DNA from 3 places in the Oceanobacillus sp. CF4.6 genome. Region 2 is predicted to be linked to each of the others. Evidence: predicted binding sites of a transcription regulator. Region 2 holds the regulator's gene; each other region holds the start of a gene.
What was found. The regulator LexA, encoded in region 2, represses DNA repair genes until DNA is damaged. The targets are predictions, from matches to a motif close to CGAACATATGTTCG.
Positions count from the first base shown of each region.

Region 1 (7,187 bases), on a different contig from region 2:
AACTATTTTTGGTTTACTCATAAATATTTTCCATCCTTTCTTTTCCCCTTGAAATCCAGGGATTACAAGCGCTTTCAACAATTAATCATACTATAAAGTCATAAATCGCTTAAGCCAATTAAAATTTTAGTCATTACTTCATTATAATATCAAACTTTTTGTGAATACGCTAATAAACGAAACTTTTTTCATCAAAAATTTTTTTGAACTTTGCCCCTAGCCGCTACCCTTTTCTCTGAACACGTAAAAACTCCGCATAATTCGACTAAATAGGCCTAACCGTTATTTCATTTACATTCACATAACTTGGTTGGGTAGCTGCATAAACAACTGCTCTAGCTATATCGTCTGTTTGTAAGGGTTCCCGATCTGTAGGAAGTCTTTCCGAATTACGCTCCGTTTCAACCATACCTGGTGATATATTTGTTATTCTCACACCTGTTCTAGCCAATTCTTTTTCAAGACCAGATGAAATTGCCCGTACTGCGAATTTCGTAGCACTGTAGACCGTACTTTTCTTTGTAACTTCATGACCAGAAACCGAGGAAATATTAACAATGTGACCAGTAGACTTTTCAATCATACCCGGCAATACTGCATGTATACCATACAATACACCTTTAATATTAACATCAATCATTTGATCCCATTCTTCTACGTTCGCTTCTCTTACAACACCATTACCTACTAATCCTGCATTATTCACATAAATATCGATGTCCCCAAAAGCTTCTCTTGCTTTCTTCACCATGGATTCAACGTCTTCTTGATTGGAAACATCGGTAGGAACACTAACTGCTTTCCCTTTGCCGCCATTGTTTATCTGATTTACTATTGCATCTAGCTTGTCCTTTCTGCGTGCCGCAACAACGACATTTGCACCTTCTTCCGCCAAATGCTTGGCAATTGCTGTTCCAATTCCACTGCTTGCTCCGGTTACGATTGCATTTTTCCCTTTAAGTTTTAACAATGAGCATCCTCCTTCAATCTATTTAATTTAAGTTTAAGTTACCCTTGAGGTGGTAATTCTGCTTTCGCCTGTTCTTTAGATCTATTTTCAGGTCCTGGTTTCTGCTTTGTTTCTGATTCTTCATCTGGATCGGGTTCTGGATTTGGATCTGGATCTGGTTCTGGATCCGGTTCTGGATTTGGTTCCGGATTTGGCTCTGGTTCTAAATCTGGTTCTGGAGCTGATTCTTGTTTCTCTTCTTCCTCTTTTTGATTTTCTTCTTTGACTTGTTCAACTGGCTCTTCTTTAGTTTTGTCTTCCTTCTTACTTTCCTTAGGTTGTGTAGTTATTACCTGCTTTTTTTCAACCTTTTTAATTTCATTATTTCCAGTTGATTTGCTGCTTGACTTCCATGTGCTGCTTTCAGAACTTTCTGTAGAAAAATGGGTAGTGTTTTCTTCTTCATTTTCCACTACTTCCGTCAATTCCTCTTCTTTCTCTTCTGACACTTCCACCGATTCTTCTTGAATGGAAAACCGATCCATATTCTGCAATGCGATAGATCCCGCATTTTCTCTTTTTACAAAAACTGTTGGAGTAAATATCTCCACATTTTCATTATTGGGGCTGAGCTCCTGTACTTCCGTTTCCGTCTCAGTGATAACAACATTCCTTATTTCTTCGTCTTCCTTGTCGCTTTTTTCATATTCATTTTTTGTAGCTTCAGCACGATGAATACCGGCACTCACAACTATAAAGAAAGCAACCAATGTCAACACATTAATGATTATCAGTTTTTTATTCTTCATTTTTCAGCTCCTATATCGTTTTTGTCTGTTATTACCGATATTTAGTATTTATCCTATTGTAAGCCTTAATTGGTATATTTTTCAAACCTTTTCAGCTATTTAATCCCATTTAAAGTTTAGTAAAATAAAAAAACTGCCCAATGCAGGTTCAAGACCTACTGGGACAGTTCTTTTATAAGCTTTATATCGTTTTTTTCTTGCTGGAAAAAGCTTTTCCTCTTTCCATCCACTTTTGTTTTGCTTCAATTTTGTTATTTTGTCGAGTTTCAGCAAGGACTGGGAAATCATTTTCAGCAAATTCCTGAACATCTTCCCAGTTTGGGAAAAATAAAACCTTTACATCTTTTGACCCATTATCAAGACGTCGATTATTTAAACAAACACCGAAAATTCTATCTGATTTTGCAAGCATACGGTTAAAAAGTGCGGGTTGCTTTTCCTGATTTCGATAAAGCTCGTGGACTTTCCCCATATAATGTGAATCGTAATCACTGAATGCTGCATCACCATCAATGCACCTACTGCTGTGATATACTTTTTTATTACTCGCATAGATCCATATAAGTGTGCCGTAAACTAGGTTTTCCTTCGTACTTACGATAACTTTTTTCATGTGTATCATCCTTCTGTTTCGAGGAAAATTAGCATCGTAAATATAATTCTTCAAGATATCCGTTTAATGAATTATGCTACCTCTACTTCTTAGTATACACCATTTGGCAACTAAAAGCTTGAAAAAATATTCCATGCGCTCATACCCTTTATTATTTTGAGAAATCCATTTTCCAACTGTAATAGTCATTTTCTGCATTCTCTTCATAGCTTAAATAAGCATTGAATTTTTTTCCGTTTTTGCTTGTTAGTCCCCTTACGTGGGTTTTATTATTCTTCAGCAAATCCTTTACCATTGTTTTGGTTGGTTTCTTTTTCATTGTTGCTAAAAACTTATCATTTTTCCAAATGACAAATTTACAGCCCTTTTTCCAATTACTGCAACCAAAGCTTTTATATCCGTCTGTTATTTTCCCACCACATTGTGGGCAAATCCCTAATACTTCATTAGTAGCTCTAGATGAGCTTACTTCTTTAATAATAATTGCTTCCCCATTTTTAATCGTTTCTACTGAATTATTCGTAAAATGAAAAACATGATTAAGGAATTCCTTTTTGCTTGCTTTTCCTTTTTGAATATCCGACAATGCTTTCTCCAGTCGCCCGGTAAATTCCAGGTCAAACAAATCATGTACAGGGAAAGTTTCAACAAGTCGCTTGCCAAGATCAGAGCATAGCAGATTTTTACTATCTGTCGTAATATAACCAACGTCTTTTAGTTTCTTGATTGTTTCTGCCCTTGTTGCCGGTGTTCCTATACTAAACCCTGTTAAAATGCTTCCCATTAATTCTTCACTGTCATCTTCTTCTTTGAAGCTTTTTCCACATGTTTCCATTACACGTAGTAAGGTTTGCTCTGTATGGTGTTTTGGCGGCTTGGTAACATGAGAAGTCACCTCGGAATCTATTAAACGAACACGGTCTTTCTCTTCAACCAATGGTAATAATGTATCCTTGGATTGGATCTTCTCGACTTTTTTCCAACCCTCCACAAGCTGTACCTTCCCTTTGGAAACAAAAACTCCACGCAGATCATTTCCATCGATTTTCGTGATTAGCTTCGTTTCTTCATATTCGGCAATTGGCATAAATTGCATGATAAAACGGTTTTTAATTGCTGTATAAACAATATTTTCATCCGCAGAAAGTCGTTTTGGCTTTAAGTAAGTTGGAATAATGGCACTATGGCTTTCCACTTTTGCATTATTAAAGACTCTTTTTGATTTTATAAACTTTATTTCGTTCCTATATGGCAAATCTTCGGAATGCGTCTTTAATACAGTAGCTGTTTTACCAACAATACTTTCTTCCAAGGCCATACTGGATGTTCGTGGATATGTAATATATTTTTTTTCATAAAGCGCTTGGGCCACTTTCAATACTTTATCCGATGTCCAGCCTCTGAATTTATTCGTGATATACCCTTGAAGATTGGAAAGGTTGAATAAGAATGGAGGAAACTCTTTCTTTTTCTCCACCTGTTTATCAATGATTTCAGCTTGCTTATTTTGTATAGCATCATGAATCGCATTCAAAGTTTCCCTTTTCTTAAATTTTTCCTCCTTGCCTTCCATATATGTACCTTCATATTCATGATTATTCTGGGTCTGAAATGTTGCTTTCAGCTTAAAATAATCTTCCGGCTTAAAATTTTCAATTTCTTTATCACGATCATAGATTATTTTGAGTGTGGGTAATAAGACCCTGCCAATGTTTAATGCTTTCCCTTTTCCTTTTTGATATTTTAAGGTTGCTACAGAAGTTAAATTAATGCCAATCACCCAGTCGGCCCACTGCCTGCTGATTCCAGCATCCCGAAGCGGCTTCATAGCAGTATTTGGTTTTATTGTTTCCAAACCATGTAAAACTTCATTTTGCGTCCATTCATTTAACAAAAGACGATAAACTTCAGCTTTTGGCTTCACACCACCGCGGTAAATAATACTGTCTCCGATTAACTGACCTTCTCGATCATAATCACATGCAGAAATAATTGCATCTACATCCTGTCGTTTCATTAGAGATTGAATTGTTTTGAGCTGCTTGGCTGCTCCAGCATCAGACTTTGCTCTATTTAGCGGACTGCTCTTCACTTTATATTTAAAATCAGATGGGATAAAAGGAAAGTTATCCATTTTCCAGCTTTTCATCTTACTGTCATAATCCTTAGCATCATAAAGTTCAACGAGATGACCGAAAGCCCATGTAATAATATGGCCGTTTCCTTCAAAATAGCCGTCTTTTTTCGTTTTAATTTTTAATGCGTCTGCAATGTTTTTTGCAACGGATGGTTTTTCAGCTAGTATTAATTTCATAAGTCAACCTCCAAATAAAAACACACGTTCGTTCATTTCATTATAAACGATGGCGTGTGTTTTTGAAATAGCATTTCCCTATATTTCTTACTAAGGCTACAAAGGAACACTGTGTGAATAAACATTGCGCAGATGAAAAAAGAATTGATCTAAGTCAATTCTTTTTTCTTTTTCCTATTTAAAACAGTTCCCTTGCCAATAAACGATAAACTTCCAATCGTTTTTCCTGCGAGTGCGGGATACTGCAAATCATTGCTTCATCAAATCCGTATTGTGCTTGTTCTTCTTGTAATTGTGTTGCCACTTCTTTAGCTGATCCTACTAAATGCAATTTGCGATCTTTTTGGATGGTCATTCGATCGATTTCAGTCAACGGGTAGTCTTCGGCGGCTTCAGGTGTTAATGTTTGTCCTATGCGCCCTTTCGAAAGCCATAATCGGGATATATCTTGTGGTAGCGCCTCAAATTCAGCTTCTTCTTTTGTTTCAGCAGTGGTAACCATGTATGCCACATTAATTTCCGGTTTCTCCATAAATACGGATGGCTGAAAATGATGCTTGTATGTGTCTAAAATCTCTTTTGACATCTCCCCATTAAAAAATTGCGCAAAAGAATAGCCAACACCCATTTGTGCCGTTTTTAATGCACTGTTACCGCTTGATCCCAGCATCCATGCTTCTGGCAAGGTTATTTGGGATGGTGTTGCAACCATTTTGTACAAGCTATCTTCCGGTACTTCATCATTGATTAATTTTAATGTTGTCGCAAATTTTTCATACATATTGTTTAACATCGGCTGACGCCCTTCGGATAGCGCATATATAGCATCTCTATCGCCACCCGGTGCACGACCGACGCCAAAATCAATCCGCCCAGGAGAAAAGGCACTAAGTGTTTTGAACACCTCGGCTAGTTTTAAAGGCGAATAATGCATCATCATAATGCCACCAGTTCCGATGCGTATACTTTTTGTTTTAGCAGCCAAACGGGCAATCGTTACTTCTGGCGCTGAGCTAACATGAGTTTCTGTCCCATGGTGCTCAGCCATCCACAATCGGTGATAGCCTAACTCATCTGCCAAGATAGCCAATTCTTCTGCTTTTCTCAATGCATCTACAGCTGTATTTCCACTCGTTACAGGTGCTTGATCGAGTACACTTAATTTCATATGTAACCATCCCTTTCTTCTATTCTAATTTACTCTTTATATGCTTTTTGATCTTTCCGGATTTTTAAAACACGATTTGAATAATTCTACAACAGTCGATTTTTATGGGAATATATTCATTGTAAGGTGAATTTTTTCACTTGTCTATTCAGACCAAGCAGTGTTGTGGGGAAACTAGTACAATTGTTTAAATAGAGGAACTAAAGGAGTATTATTCTATCATTATATCTCATCAAATGATTTCATCCGATTGTAGTTATAACAAGAATTAATCTGGTAACAGTCTCCTTCCCTTACCTTGGGGTAAAATGAAAGTGGACTGTCTATAATAATAGACAGTCCACTTTGTATGTTATTTCATATCCGGTTCCGGCAGATCGTCGGACTTTCTCAACGCCCATAATGGTGTATCAAAAATGTACGGTGGAGCTGGGGGAAGTTTCGGTGCTGGTGCCAATGGAACTGGGTCCTCAACATAATTAAACGTTCCACAGCCATCCATACTTGGGCCGTGCGCCCATCTTCCAGTAGCACTTTCATTCCCCATGGAAAAGTTGAATAATGTGTAGGCTACTTCCTCCTTTTCCAATTCCCTTGGGAACGTACTCGGCACAACGATATTTTCTTTTTCTTCCAGTTCTCTGATTGCGGCATACCACTGATTTTGATGCATGGTATCTCTTGCAAGTAACCAGGAAAGCATATCTTTGACACCACGATCATTTGTCATCTCATATAGACGTGCAACTTGAAGACGTCCTTGTGATTCAGCAGTCAGATTCATTCGAAAATCTGCAAGCAGGTTTCCACTTGCAATAATATAATTTGCTGTCCAGCGATTCCCCATACTATCCGCCGGCATGGCACCTAAACCGGACACAATTGCATGTTGTGGATTCATTCCTCCTAAAATTGCTGCCACCATCGGATCCTTTGCAGCATCTTCCAATTCAATATCAGGAGCACCGTCCAAAAGTCTTGCAATCATGGTTGCAAGCATTTCCACATGGGCAAGTTCTTCTGCACCGGTATCCATCAATAAATCTTTATATTTTCCATCGCCGCGCGTGTTCCAACCCTGGAATAAATATTGCATAGCTACTGACATCTCACCCCATTGACCCCCGAGTACTTCTTGCAGTCTCCCAGCAAACACGGGATCTGGACGTTCCGGCTTTGCGTGGTATTGCAATTCTTTGACATGATAAAACAATAGAGTCACTTCCTTTAAATTAATTGCATATCTGGTAAGTCTATAGGCAATAAACCACCCTCTTTATTAGGTATTCATATAGCATCCTAAAAGTGCTTGCTTCTTTCCTTTACCTTTCCAT
Region 1 is NZ_JBIMEX010000005.1:76,918-84,104, forward strand. It holds gene ACHABU_RS09780 (NAD(P)/FAD-dependent oxidoreductase) at 1-21, opposite strand, end outside; gene ACHABU_RS09785 (SDR family oxidoreductase) at 266-970, opposite strand; gene ACHABU_RS09790 (hypothetical protein) at 1,009-1,758, opposite strand; gene ACHABU_RS09795 (hypothetical protein) at 1,940-2,371, opposite strand; gene ACHABU_RS09800 (DNA topoisomerase) at 2,523-4,685, opposite strand; gene ACHABU_RS09805 (LLM class flavin-dependent oxidoreductase) at 4,864-5,853, opposite strand; gene ACHABU_RS09810 (manganese catalase family protein) at 6,206-7,066, opposite strand.
Region 1: a site for LexA is predicted at 4,703-4,716, ahead of ACHABU_RS09800 (DNA topoisomerase). Genes of this name have one in related genera too.

Region 2 (7,187 bases):
GTCCATTATCAATTTTAACAGATACAGCGGTAAAATAAACCAATTGAATTTGACAAAAAGAGGAATATTTTAAACGACTTGAACGGATACACAATTTTAGATAAATAAAAACCACTTTTTCTGCTACAGTTGTATCAGAAAAAGTGGTTAGGAAGTAAAATAAACCAAAATAATTGCTAATAGTACGATGAAAAATTATTCAATATGAAAATTCATGTATATTAAAACGATGCGATAACACCTGACGATTCAGGTGTTACTTCTCGCTTTGGCTATTCATGGAACGCATCATTTGATTAATTTTCTTTTGAGATGGCTTTTGCCCCATTTGCATCATTAAAGTTCGAAGCATCTGCTCATTAATCGGTGGATTCTTTTTCAGATAGTTCATCATATATTTTCTTGCAATAAAAAAACCAAGAGCAACACCAGCAATTAATGCTGCTATAGCAATTAGTACGACCCAAATTGTGCCCATTTCTAGATTTTCCTCCTTCGTGTTGTCTCTTATACAGTATATTAAATTAGCGGTAAGAATACAATACTTGTCTTACCCTATCACTATTTTTTTGAATGATCGGAGAAATCCAGCCATAATTTGGTACATTTTTTCCTTTTACAAACAGATAAGGGTAAAAGTCACGTATAATAGGAAATAATAACATAACGGCTTCTTGTAGATTCTTGCATTTGAAATTTAATAACCCATTTTCTATCTGGACCAGGATGGACTGATCTTTTCGTTTAATATGTATGATTTGTCCAACCGAATGAACAGTTATATTTTTTGGTGCAAGATTATTCAAGTGAGAAATAATTTCCTGATACTGAACTTGACGAGTAATGTATAAGTACTGGGATTTCAAATCACTTCTGCTCGGTTCAGCTTCATATTCTTTCAAAAATCGTAATAGGATATCACTTTTATGAAAGTAACTTTTGGCAACTTCTTCTTCAATCCAATAAATAGAGTACTCATTCATTTCTATTCCTCCCTCTTATCCTCTATTATAAATAAAAAGGGAACAAAATCTTGTCACTTTATAATGCAAATTTCAACTACTTTTGTCGAATCAAGAGGGGATTACTTACGGATGCGCTTTTTGATATAAAAAAGCAAAAAGATGGCTCCAGACGGAACCATCTTTTTATGCTATTTTAAAACTTTTTCAACATGACTGATTACATTTTCTACTGTAAAGCCATATTCTTCGATCACTTTATCGCCATTAGCAGAAGCACCGAAACGATCTATTCCGATAACAGCTCCTTGGTCACCAACATAACGTGCCCAACCAAATGATGAAGCCATTTCGATTCCAACACGCGCTTTCACTTGTGGTGGAATTACTTCGTTCTTATATGCCACGTCTTGTTGTTCAAAACGATCCCATGATGGCATACTTACAACACTTACATCAATACCTTTTTCTTTTAGAGCTTGTTGAGATCTTACTGCAAGCTGCACTTCAGAACCCGTTGCAATTAGTAGTGCATCAGGTGTTTCTTTATCTGATTTACTTACTACATAGGCACCTTTTTTAACACCTTCATATGCATTTTCTTTTGTACCTTCTAGTGTAGGTAAATTTTGTCTTGTTAAAACTAATGCAGTCGGCTGATCAGTAGATTCGATTGCAAGTCTCCATGCTGCCTGTGTCTCATTTCCGTCAGCTGGTCGTATCAATGATAGTCCAGGAATGGCACGCAATCCTGCTAATTGTTCGACAGGTTCATGTGTTGGCCCATCTTCTCCAACCGCAATAGAATCATGTGTAAACACATACGTAACCGGCACATTCATGATAGAAGCTAAACGAATTGCTGGTTTTAAGTAGTCACTGAAGACAAAGAATGTACCAGCATATACGTTGAGACCACCGTGTAATGCCATACCATTTAGTGCTGCACCCATCGCATGCTCACGTACACCAAACCAGATGTTTCTGCCTGAATAGTCTTTACGCGTGAAATCAGCATCATCATTCAAGTTCGTTTTATTTGAACCTGCTAAATCTGCACTTCCTCCGAAAAGATTAGGAACTGATTTTGCAATTGCATTTAGAACTTCACCAGAAGATGCACGTGTTGCAAGTGCTTTTTCTTCAGGCTTGTATACAGGAAGCTCTTTGTCCCAATTAGCAGGTAGTTCACCTTTTAATGCTAATTCAAATTCCTCTGCAAGTTCTGGATATTTTTCTTTATAGTTTTCAACTAATTTATTCCACTCGGATTCTTTTTCTATACCATTGTCCACAATTTTCCCTTTAAAGTCTGCATATACCTCTTCAGGTACGTGGAAATCTTCATGTGTCCATTTATAATATTCTTTTGTTAACTTCACTTCATCCAATCCAAGTGGTGCACCATGGGAGGATGCAGAAGCAGATTTATTTGGTGAACCATAACCAATAATCGTTTTAATTTCAATTAAAGTCGGTTGTTCTGTGTTAGCTTGAGCCTCTTTAATCGCGCTTCGGATTGCATTTAAATCGTTACCATCTTCTACTTGGATAACCTGCCAACCATAAGCTTTAAAGCGTTGATCTGTATTATCAGAGAAGGAACGGTTTAAATCACCATCAAGTGAGATATCATTGGAATCATATAGTGCAATTAATTTACCTAAGCCTAAATGTCCTGCAAGTGATGCAGCTTCATGGGAAATACCTTCCATCAAGTCACCGTCACTAACAAGAGCATATGTAAAATGATCTACAACAGATATGTCCTCTTTGTTAAATTTTGCTCCAAGATGTGCTTCCGCCATTGCCATTCCGACAGACATTGAAAGACCTTGACCAAGTGGACCGGTTGTAGCTTCAATACCATCCGTATGGTTTACTTCGGGATGTCCTGGTGTTCTTGAATCCCATTGGCGGAAGTTTTTTAAATCGTCAATTTTAACGTCATATCCGGATAAGTGGAGCAAGCTGTAAAGCAACATAGAACCATGTCCGGCAGATAGTACAAATCTATCTCTGTTAAACCATTTTGAACTTTTCGGATTGTGATTCATAAAATCCGTCCAAAGTGTGTATGCCATCGGTGCTGCCCCCATAGGTAGACCTGGATGACCTGAATTAGCTTTTTCTATTGCATCAATAGATAATGTACGAATCGTATTAACTGATAACTGTTCGATATTTTCTGACATAATATTACTCCTTCCATTTTTTAAGGAAATTAAGTATCCACATACATTCTATAATGAAATGTCGTTTGCAACAAGTAATTTCTTATAATTAGTTTATCAACCAAATTAACTTGAATGATTATTAAATATATTTTTAGTATTCTTAGTGTTTTTTGTTTCTTTCCTGAAGGTCTCGAACTTTTTGTGGGGTTACATCATTGCCTTCAGGATCTACGACGGTCATTGATTTAAACTGATTTTTGAATGAGCCTCTAACATTATTTAAATACTCTTCTCTCAGTTTTTTTTGTTCCACTTTTTCCTCATCGGATAAACCTTCATTTTTAGATTTTTTTGCCAATATATTAATCCGCTCCAGCTTTTCTTTCGATAGCATTTTTTTACCCTCCCGGTAAATTTAACAAAATTAAAAAGGCGGGAATTTTGTATATTCCTGCCTTTCCATCGTACTCTACCAAGATTGGATATTCAAGTATTTTGAGCTTCCCTATATCTCCTATGTACGGTAGCTTTAGATACATGATAGCCTAAACCGTTTAGCGTCTTAGTTATTTCATCAAAGGTAAGTTTATTTTCGCGTAGACGGATAACCTCTTCAATTGGAAAAGAAATACGTTCCTTGCCCGGAGCCTTATTGTTATTGGAAAGGTTGCGTCTCGGATCATATCCTTCACTTACTGCTTTTTTCATACCTCTTTTTATTTTCATATTATGAATTTTACGTTGATATTCTTCGACAATGCCTACAATCTGAAGCACCATTGAATCCGACTCCGTCAATTCCAGTTCACCATCATGAATTGCCGTATAAATGGAGATATTTAATTTTTGAAGCTGGTGAAATAGAGCGATTTTCGTATTCCCTCTGCCGAGTCTTGTTTCATCCTGAATCAATAAGCAATCCGCTTTCTTTTCAGAAAAATAATCCAACATTTTAAATATACCTTCCCGCTCGATTTCGTATCCACTCACCTGTTCTTCAATAGAGTCGATGACAGTAAAATTATATTTATCGGCAAGTCGGAGCAATTCCTGTTTTTGCCGCGTCAATGATGTTTCCTGTGTTTTCTTGTCTGTACTGACACGACAGTATATTACTGCATTCAAACCAATGCCCCTCTTTCATTAAAATTTACCCACTAATAATCATGGAAAAGTATAGGAAACCCAATGATAATGCAAAAGCAACTAAATAGAAAGCATCCGTTTTTGAAATTTTTTCAAACATGGTATAGTCCCCCTTTGAATTTTTTAGAACTATTGTTCGCCTATTTAAAGTATACTACCGAACATATGTCCTGTCAACGAATTTTAGAACGAATGTTTGCTTATACAATAATAAAATGGTAAACTATCATTAATAAATCCTATGTGAGAGGTGAGCACTAGATGACAAAACTTTCAAAAAGACAGCAAATGATTCTTGATTTTATAAAAAGTGAAGTTAAACAAAAAGGTTATCCACCCTCCGTTCGTGAAATAGCAGTAGCTGTTGGTCTTGCTTCAAGTTCGACCGTACATGGTCACCTGGAAAGAATAGAAAGCAAAGGTTTCATTCGAAGAGATCCTACCAAACCGAGGGCAATAGAAATTATCGACCTAAACGAAGAGAATCAGATCCCGAAAAACGAAGCACGCTATGCTCCTGTAATCGGTAAGGTAACTGCAGGGCTTCCTATTACAGCAGTTGAAAACATCGAGGAGTTTATTCCACTTCCTAGTTCTACTGCCAGTCCTGATGACAATTTATTTGTACTAGTCATTGATGGTGAAAGTATGATAGAAGCGGGAATACTTGATGGCGATATGGTAATCGTGAAACAGCAAAACACAGCTGATAACAGTGATATTGTAGTTGCTATGACAGAAGATAATGAGGCTACGGTGAAGCGTTTCTTCAAGGAGAAAGGCCATATACGTTTGCAGCCTGAAAATGCTACTATGGACCCTTTAATCTATCCTAATGTAACCATCTTAGGAAAAGTAATCGGGTTATACAGAAACATCCATTAACAAAAAGAGAGGCTTTACCAAATGTTGGTAAAACCTCTCTTTTTGTTTTCTATTATATAAAGGCAAAGCAGGAAGCTTCGGAAATCTAAAGGTCCCTATGGAGATGTCATACTTTTTCATACGTTTTATTATTCTGGTACTCAATAATTTTTTGATCCATTACTTTCCCATTTTCTACAATAATTGCGTTACTTAAAACTTCATTTTCTTTAACTCTGTCTTCGATAATAATATCAATATATTTAACTAGTTCTTTTCCAAGAATCTCAGAAACCGTATAGGCAAATAAAGCTGGGGAATGATCGACGATATAGTGAAGTACACCATCCACTATATAAGTTGGATTTTCTATTGATGTAGGAACACTCGATTCAATACCACCTTTTCGATCACAACTTACATCAATTATCATTGATGGTTTCTTCATTATCAAAAGATCCTCTTTATATATTAAATGATCATCTCTATTAATATCCCATAAAACCGCATTTACAACAACATCGTAACTCCCTAGCTCTTTTCTTAATAATTTCTCCATATTTCTATCGTATACAGTTACATCTGCACCTAATGAAGTTAATATTCTTGACGCTCCCCTAGCACTGTTTCCTCTTCCTATCAAAGCCACTTTGCAATCATATGGCATTTTTCCAAACAGGGAAAAGGCATGTAGCACCGAAGCTTCTCCAGCCATTTCATTATTTCTCCAGAAACTATGTCGACCTTGTTCAAACATATTCTCCCACGCTATTGCGGTAAGGCCATTTCCTGTTAATATATCAGTTATTTCTTGACTTTGTACCGTATGCACCCAACCAAATATTGTTTTTCCATGACTAAGTTCGTTTAAATAGCTAGCATCCCCTACTTTAGGATCACAGATTACATCTATGCTCAATATTTCACGTTTGGAAACAACGTTTGCTCCTGCTGATCTATAATCTTCATCTGTATAACCTAGCAAGTTACCATAGCCACTTTCAAAAAATAAAAATTTTTTATTTTTAATAGAAGCAATATGATGAGGTAATAAAGCTCTCCTTTTTTCATTTTCTTTCGTACTCATTAAAAACCCAATCTTTTTCATGTCAGTCATTCCTCCAATAGTTTTTATTAATTGAAAAACTAATCGATCCTTCACACCTGAAATGACTCTTTTACGTTATCTTTTGTATTTCACTTTACTAAAGTAAAGTATTAACTATTGTCATTGATTTTAGATAGCATCCGTATGCTTGTTACCATTTGCTACCAAACTACCTCTTTAGTATAACACAACTTCGAATAATTCCAGTGTACTAATACAAAAATATAATTCGAATCTAATATTTCAGTTTATTTATTCCTGAAACCTTGTTATTATTGCTGAACACTAATCCTTGGTACTACTTAAAAAAGAAAGGATTGACTCTTCAATCTCTCCTTTCTTAAGCTTATTATTTATATTTTAATAATTTTAACCCACCTCTGATTTACGAGGATGAAACTTCAATTATTCCGATCATGCCGGCCTCTGCATGCCCTGGGATTGTGCAAATATAACTGTATTCACCAGGAGAAACCGGAGTAAATGAAATTTCCTGTTGCTCTCCTGCCATGCTATGAACATGAATTTCATCATTATTCTTTTGGTGATTATGTGAACTATTCACTTCTTTTATTTTCAACTCATGTTCCAATTCTCCGATATTATCTAGAGTTATCGTTATCTCTTCTCCGGCTATTATCTGTGTATGACTTGGGGAAAAAGAGTATTCGTCAGCCTGTATCACTAAGTTGTTCGTACTCATACTGTGATGGTTGTTATTGCTATTCGGTGAATGTGAAGATGGAATCACTGATCCCATCTGATTATATCCGATAATAAAAAGTACAAATACTACGGTCATGACAACAGGATGACTCAGCAATAATGTGGGCTTTTTATAAATTCCTGTTGCATTAATTGAAACAGAATAATGATTGTACCGGTCAATAACAGGAACATGATTCTTATTAAAGTATTTTGGTGCTCAGG
Region 2 is NZ_JBIMEX010000017.1:40,695-47,881, reverse strand. It holds gene ACHABU_RS19365 (YneF family protein) at 257-478, opposite strand; gene sirA (sporulation inhibitor of replication protein SirA) at 525-983, opposite strand; gene tkt (transketolase) at 1,154-3,157, opposite strand; gene ACHABU_RS19350 (DUF896 domain-containing protein) at 3,300-3,533, opposite strand; gene ACHABU_RS19345 (YneB family resolvase-like protein) at 3,626-4,264, opposite strand; gene lexA (transcriptional repressor LexA) at 4,547-5,170, shown strand; gene ACHABU_RS19335 (N(5)-(carboxyethyl)ornithine synthase) at 5,277-6,257, opposite strand; gene ACHABU_RS19330 (plastocyanin/azurin family copper-binding protein) at 6,643-7,017, opposite strand; gene ACHABU_RS19325 (hypothetical protein) at 7,074-7,187, opposite strand, start outside.

Region 3 (7,187 bases), on a different contig from region 2:
TGAAGGAAAACAGGCGTGGTTCCATCTCGCCAATAGAGAACCCGCAAATTGGACAGGCATGATTTTCGCTGAAAGTCAGTTCTTCCTGACCGATAATATCAACAAGAATCTTCCCTTCTCCCAATTGGAGTGCTGTTCCTATTGAATCACTTAATCGTCCAGCAACACCTTCCTTAAGGACGACACGGTCAATGACAACTTCAATCGAATGTTTTTTATTCTTCTCAAGCTTAATTTCTTCGGATATTTCACGCATTTCATTATCGACCCGAATACGAATGTAGCCTTCTTGTTTCAATTTCTCCATAACTTTAACATGTTCACCTTTTTTTCCTGAAATAACTGGGGCGAGGATCTGCAGCTTGGTTCTATCTGGATATTCCAAAACCCGATCAACCATCTGCTGAATCGTTTGTGAGCTGATTTCTATTCCATGTTTTGGACATGTTGGGCGTCCTACACGTGCATAGAGTAATCGCAAATAATCATAAATCTCCGTTACAGTTCCAACAGTGGATCTCGGATTTTTACTCGTCGTTTTTTGGTCAATTGAAATGGCTGGCGATAATCCTTCAATCACATCCACATCAGGTTTATCCATTTGACCGAGAAATTGCCTTGCATACGCGGAGAGGGACTCAACATAACGGCGCTGTCCTTCTGCATAAATGGTGTCAAATGCGAGTGAAGATTTCCCAGATCCGGATAAACCTGTTACAACGACAAGTTTATTTTTCGGTATCTCAATATCTACATTTTTTAAATTATGGGCCCTGGCACCCTTTATCTTAATTGATTTACTGGGCATGAAATGGTCATCCTTCCGCTTTTAATTCAAATATTACATCACGAAGTTCTGCTGCTTTTTCAAAATCAAGCGACTTGGCAGCATTCTTCATTTCTTTGTCCATTTGTTCGATTACTTTTTCTCTTTCTTTCTTTGTCATCTTCTTCAGACTCTTCGTTTTACCTTCATATTTATCTTGATCTTCTGCTACGACGGTTGCTTTTATCACATCACGGACTTCTTTAATAATCGTTTTCGGTGTGATTCCATACTTTTCATTATAATCCCTCTGAATCGTACGTCTCCTTGTCGTCTCGTCCATCGCCAACTGCATAGAATTAGTGATCCTATCTGCATACATAATAACTCTACCATTTTCATTACGCGCAGCTCTACCCATCGTTTGAATTAGGGCTCGTTCAGAACGTAGGAATCCTTCCTTATCGGCATCAAGAATGGTAACAAGGGAAACTTCCGGAATATCCAAACCTTCCCGGAGCAGGTTAATTCCGATCAGAACGTCATACGTCCCAACGCGGAGATCACGAATAATTTCAATCCGTTCCAATGTTTTAATTTCCGAGTGCAAATAGGCAACCTTAATTCCAATCTCTTTCAAATAGTCGGTAAGATCTTCAGACATTTTCTTCGTAAGTGTTGTAACCAGAACACGTTCATTTCGCTCTGACCGTTTATTGATTTCTTCTATTAAATTATCAATTTGACCTTCAATTGGTCGGACTTCAATTTCTGGATCAAGTAAACCTGTGGGACGAATAATCTGTTGCGTCATTTCCGGGTTATGTTCCAGCTCGTACGGTCCAGGTGTTGCAGACACATAAACGAGTTGCTTTGTTTTTTCTTCAAACTCCTGAAACTTTAATGGACGGTTATCCATTGCAGAAGGAAGACGAAATCCATGATCAACAAGGACCTGCTTCCTTGCCTGGTCTCCATTGTACATTCCCCTGATTTGCGGGAGAGTAACATGGGACTCATCGACGACAACTAAGAAGTCTTCCGGGAAAAAGTCAATCAATGTATATGGCGTTGCTCCTGATTCTCTCAGCGTCAGATGTCGGGAGTAGTTCTCTATACCAGAGCAAAACCCCATTTCACGCATCATTTCCAAATCATAATTAGTACGCTGTTCCAAACGTTGTGCTTCCAATAACTGATTCGCTTCTCGTAATTCTTTCAATCGTTCTTCCAATTCTTTTTCGATATTGTTAATCGCTATTTTCATTTTTTCTTCACCGGTGACAAAGTGGGATGCAGGAAAGATCGCAACATGTTCCCGATCACCAATAATTTCACCTGTTAACGCATCTACTTCCCGGATACGGTCTATCTCATCTCCGAAAAACTCTACCCGAATACAACGCTCTTCCCTTGAAGCAGGAATAATTTCAACAGAATCGCCTCTAACACGAAACGTACCACGTTGAAAATTAATATCATTCCGTGCATATTGAATGTCTACAAGATTGCGAAGTAATTGATCCCGATCTTTTTCCATTCCCATTCGTAGGGAAAGAACCTGATTACGATATTCTTCCGGATTACCTAAACCATATATACAAGAGACACTGGCCACAATTAATACATCTTTTCTTTCAAAAAGGGACGATGTAGCCGAGTGACGTAATTTATCGATTTCATCATTAATACTGGCGTCCTTTTCAATAAATGTATCTGTTGATGGGACATACGCTTCCGGCTGGTAGTAATCATAGTAACTAACAAAGTATTCTACTGCATTATCCGGGAAAAACTCTTTAAATTCACTATACAATTGTCCTGCCAATGTTTTATTATGGGCGATGACCAATGTCGGCCGATTGATTTCCCGAATCACATTGGACATTGTAAATGTTTTTCCTGTTCCCGTTGCACCAAGCAATGTTTGATGGCGCTGGCCGGCAAGAACTTTTTTCGTAATATCCTTTATTGCCTCAGGCTGATCCCCTGCAGGCTCATATTTTGAAACCAATTCAAATTTATCCTTCATAGATGCATCCTCCGTTTCTCTATAAAGTTTTCTACTATCTCTAATTATATATTTTAACATAAAATCGAACAAGTATTCGATGTATTTGTTTGATAGGCTCTTAATTATAATACCCATAAATCTCTTCCGAAAATCATTTCCCCTTTTTCATAGAGTGAGGAACCGTGCTGCTTTCAATTTCTATTGAATAAAAGGCAAAGAGCAACCATTCAATTGGTTGCTCATCCCGATAGTTTAGTTTTAGTTTTCTTAGCATTCTTCTGGCGGTGTGGTGCTGATGAAAATAGAAGTCCCAGTTCATGGTGGTCTCCTTCATAAAGTGCCCCTTGAACAAATCGAACCTCATGACGATCATCCAAAACATCTAACTTAAAGAATGCTCCGCTTCCTTGCAATGCTTTGTAGAATTCTGCTTCCGTAGATATTCTTTGGCCATTTACCTTTGCAATTGTCTCACCAGGATATACCTCCAACCTTGCAGCAGGTGTGGATGGAATGATACCAACAACCTTTAAACCCTTTTCCTGCGGTTGAAAAAATGGTCTCCGTAATCTGTCTCCAAGACGGTATTTATAATTTAAATACTCTTTTCCGATAATTGCTAACACAATTGCTACAATCGACAAGGATGGAATATAGATACTTCCTATAGCAATCACTATTATTCCTGTTCCTAAAAGCCCATTAAATTTAGAAATTTTTCTGGTAGCTTGCATTGGTTCATGTCCTTTAGCTAAATAATCAAATCCAATTAAAAAAGGAATGAGTACGAGACTATAAGATGCTTCTCCAATGGCAAAGTACGGCCACCAAGGTGCAAAAGGACTGATTAAACCATTTGGTACGATAACAAAAAATGGAATAACACTTAGTTTCTTAATTCGATGCTGACCTACCCATATTCCACGATCACTTAAAGCGATACTTGGATACGTTTCATTACGCTTTATTCTTCCTATCAGGATAGATTCCACAGTTAGCAATAACCCCGCCAACAACGCTAGTCCAGTAAAGTTCGTTTCCGTTATTAATTCTGTATCTATTACTGTCTGGTTTTCCAACAAAGATGGTAAGAATAAGAGAAGTAAAAATGTAAGGCCGATTGTATAACTCGGAGATAGCATCGTAAATCTCAAAGCAAGACTCAATATGATGGTTATAATTGCTAATAATACAATGAATTCATAAGAAAAAACGATACCTGCTCCGATTGTAATGATAGACAAAACCAAACCGGTAATAAGCGATACACCCCAAGTACTTCTCCATTCTGAAAAAATGTCGAATACTTTAGATCCGAAATCAATTCTTTCCTGCTTGATACGTTTATAGCCTGCCAATAGTATTAATAGGATTGTCCAATATACAATTGGGTTCATAAACAATCTTCCAACACCTTTGAAAATTTCAATTAGCCATGCTTCTGCCAAAACGATTCACCTTCTTTACTGTCTGACGACCATCATTTATTATATTCGATAGTTATCTATTATTTTCCTGCTATATCAAAAAATTGGCTTATCGCCATGTTGGTATCTATCAAGCCAAACTCACTAAATGAAAATCCACGAGCAATGCCTCGTGGATTGTTAAAAACTTATTGCTTTTCACCGATTTTTTATGCTATTGATATAACTCTTCCAATGCAGTTTCAAGCTGCTGATCATCTTCACCATTACGCATTTTTTCAATAATTTGTGTCTCAATTAAGCCGGCTGTTTCCTGATTGACTTCACCAGTTGAATCAAGATCATTATCTATTTGAAATTCTGATACAGCAGTTTTTGTTTCTTCACTAAAGTATCCATCTGTTCGGCCCGAATCATACCCTAATCCAGAAAGCATTACTTGCATATTTGCGATTGCTTCTGCTGTTTGATCGTAAGTAAAAGGTTCTTCTGCCTGAATCGGATAGGTATAGTAATAATCTGGTTGTTTTTCTTCTATCGTAGGCTCAACACCTGTTTCATTAATCCACTCACCATTTGGAGATAACCATTTAAAGGTTGTCAGTTTAATTGAACTTCCATCACCAAGTGGTACTGCCTGTTGTACGGTACCTTTTCCATAGCTTGTTTCCCCAACAATATCATATCCAAGTTCCTTTAGGGCAACAGCAAGAATCTCTGAAGCGGATGCACTTCCTTCATTAATCAATACACTAATCGGATATTCTTTCTGTTCATCCAATTGTGAGTAATACTTTTCTTTTTCTCCGTTGCTATCTTCAATTTGTAAATATGGTATATCTTTAGGGACAAATAACGCTAGAATCTCCTCAGCGACATTTAATAAGCCACCCGGATTCCCCCGAACATCTATGACCAGACCTTCTATTTCTTCATTCTCCAGAGCTGTTAACTGTTCTTCAAATTCAGTAGATGTGTTCTCTGAGAAATTGGTAACTTCCAATATCCCAGTAAGTTTTCCATCGATTGTTTCTGTCCTGCTGTACACCGTTTCTACAGGAATTTCGTCACGGACAATGGTCACATCAAACGCTTCTGTTACACCGGATCGCTGTATTTGCAATACCACTTCCGATCCTTTCTCACCACGAATTTTAGCAACAGCTTCATTCAAGTTTAAACCTTCCAAACCTTCCCCATCAACAGTTAATACTTGGTCATTGGGACGCAATCCTGCCTTTTCTGCTGGTGAATCCTTGATAGGTGCAACAATCGTTACAAGTCCGTTAACCATGCTAACCTCTGCACCAATTCCTTCAAAGGAAGATTCGATTTGGTCATTAAACTGACTTACTGTTTCAAGGTCCATGTAGGAGGTATGCGGATCTTCCAGGGTAGATAGCATACCTTCTATTGCTCCTTCTATCAGTTGTGTATCATCAACATCTTCCAAGTAATTCTGTTTAATTAAACCATACGACTGGGTAATTTTATTTAAATCTCCAGATTGCTCTGATTGATCCTCTTCTACGTCTTTAGCCGTCTTATTTTGAAGCTGATTGGAACTCTGTATTTCTGGTTCCTCGGGCTGTGCAAATTGTACCCCAGCATATGCACCCGCAAAACCTAGAAGAAGTGCAGCAACAAGGATTAATGCAATGTGTGATTTTTTTAAATTCATAATTCCACCTCTAACTTATTATTCGCTATGTAAAAGTATATGACATGATCAAAAAGTTTACGAATTGCAAGCAACTTTATCTGATATCTCATATGAAAAGCATACCATTATATTTTACCAATGACTATGGTTTTATCTTTTGTGCTTTGTGGAATTAAAACAATATATAGAGAAAAAGGCACACCCACTGGGGAATGCCTTTTGTAAACATACTATTTTAAATAGGTCATTGGGTTAGCTGGATTTTTATAACCACCGGGATGTACTTCGAAATGTAGATGTGGTCCAGTTGAGTCTCCGGAATTACCAGTTTTACCGATTGCTTGACCTTGACTAACCGCTTGTCCAACAGATACAGAGATACTGCTTAAATGCGCTGAAAGAGTCGTATAGCTTTTACCATTGATATAATGTGAAATCATTATTGTATTTCCATAACCACTGACCCATCCAGCTGTACTCACAACACCGTCAGCCACTGCAACCAAAGTAGTTCCTGTAGGTGTTGCAAAATCCGTTCCGGCATGAAGCTTATTGTAATTGTGAATTGGATGGTATCTCATTCCATAATGGGAAGAGATTGAACCAGCCGCTGGCTTTATAAATATTCCTGAACCGGAACTACTGCTTGGCGCGGGGCTGGAATTTGATTTTGTGCTAGGACTAGGGGTTGAACTAGGGCTAGAACTAGGGCTTGAACTTGACTTTGACTTATTTGCTTCCTCAGCTTTTTGTGCTGCTTCTGCTTTTCTCGCTGCTTCTGCTTTTCTCGCTTCTTCTTCTTTAGCCAATTGCTCGAGCTCACCTTTTTTACTTGAAGCCATTGCAATCGCCTTTTCTTTTGCCTTTTGTTCCGCGCTCAAAAGTTGCTGTTCTTCTTCAACACTCATTTTATGTTCTTCCAGCTCACCATGTTCTTCTTCTAGTGAAGCCATTAACGTTTCTTTTTCTGCCAACTGTGCATCAAGTTGACTTTTTAGAGCTACAAGATCTTGTTTCTGGTTTTCCAATGACTTTTTCTTATCTTCCACTGCAACCTTTTTCGTTTCTACTTCTTCTTTGTTTGCTTCTACTTCTTTTTTACTTCCTTCAAGTGCTTTCTTATCTGCAGCTTGTGCTTCCATAATCTCTTTATCTTGATCCATAATCGTATTTACTGCCGAAGTTCTACTGATGAAATCACCAAAACTGTTGGCACCAAGGATTACGCCCATATATTTCATTTCGCCGCCACTTTGCTGTATCGCACGAAGACGTTCTCTCAGTAATGCATCACGTTTTATGATTCTTTCTTGTAAT
Region 3 is NZ_JBIMEX010000002.1:169,202-176,388, forward strand. It holds gene uvrA (excinuclease ABC subunit UvrA) at 1-808, opposite strand, end outside; gene uvrB (excinuclease ABC subunit UvrB) at 816-2,798, opposite strand; gene ACHABU_RS04470 (PDZ domain-containing protein) at 3,020-4,228, opposite strand; gene ACHABU_RS04475 (S41 family peptidase) at 4,422-5,888, opposite strand; gene ACHABU_RS04480 (peptidoglycan DD-metalloendopeptidase family protein) at 6,101-7,187, opposite strand, start outside.
Region 3: a site for LexA is predicted at 2,864-2,877, ahead of uvrB (excinuclease ABC subunit UvrB). Genes of this name have one in related genera too.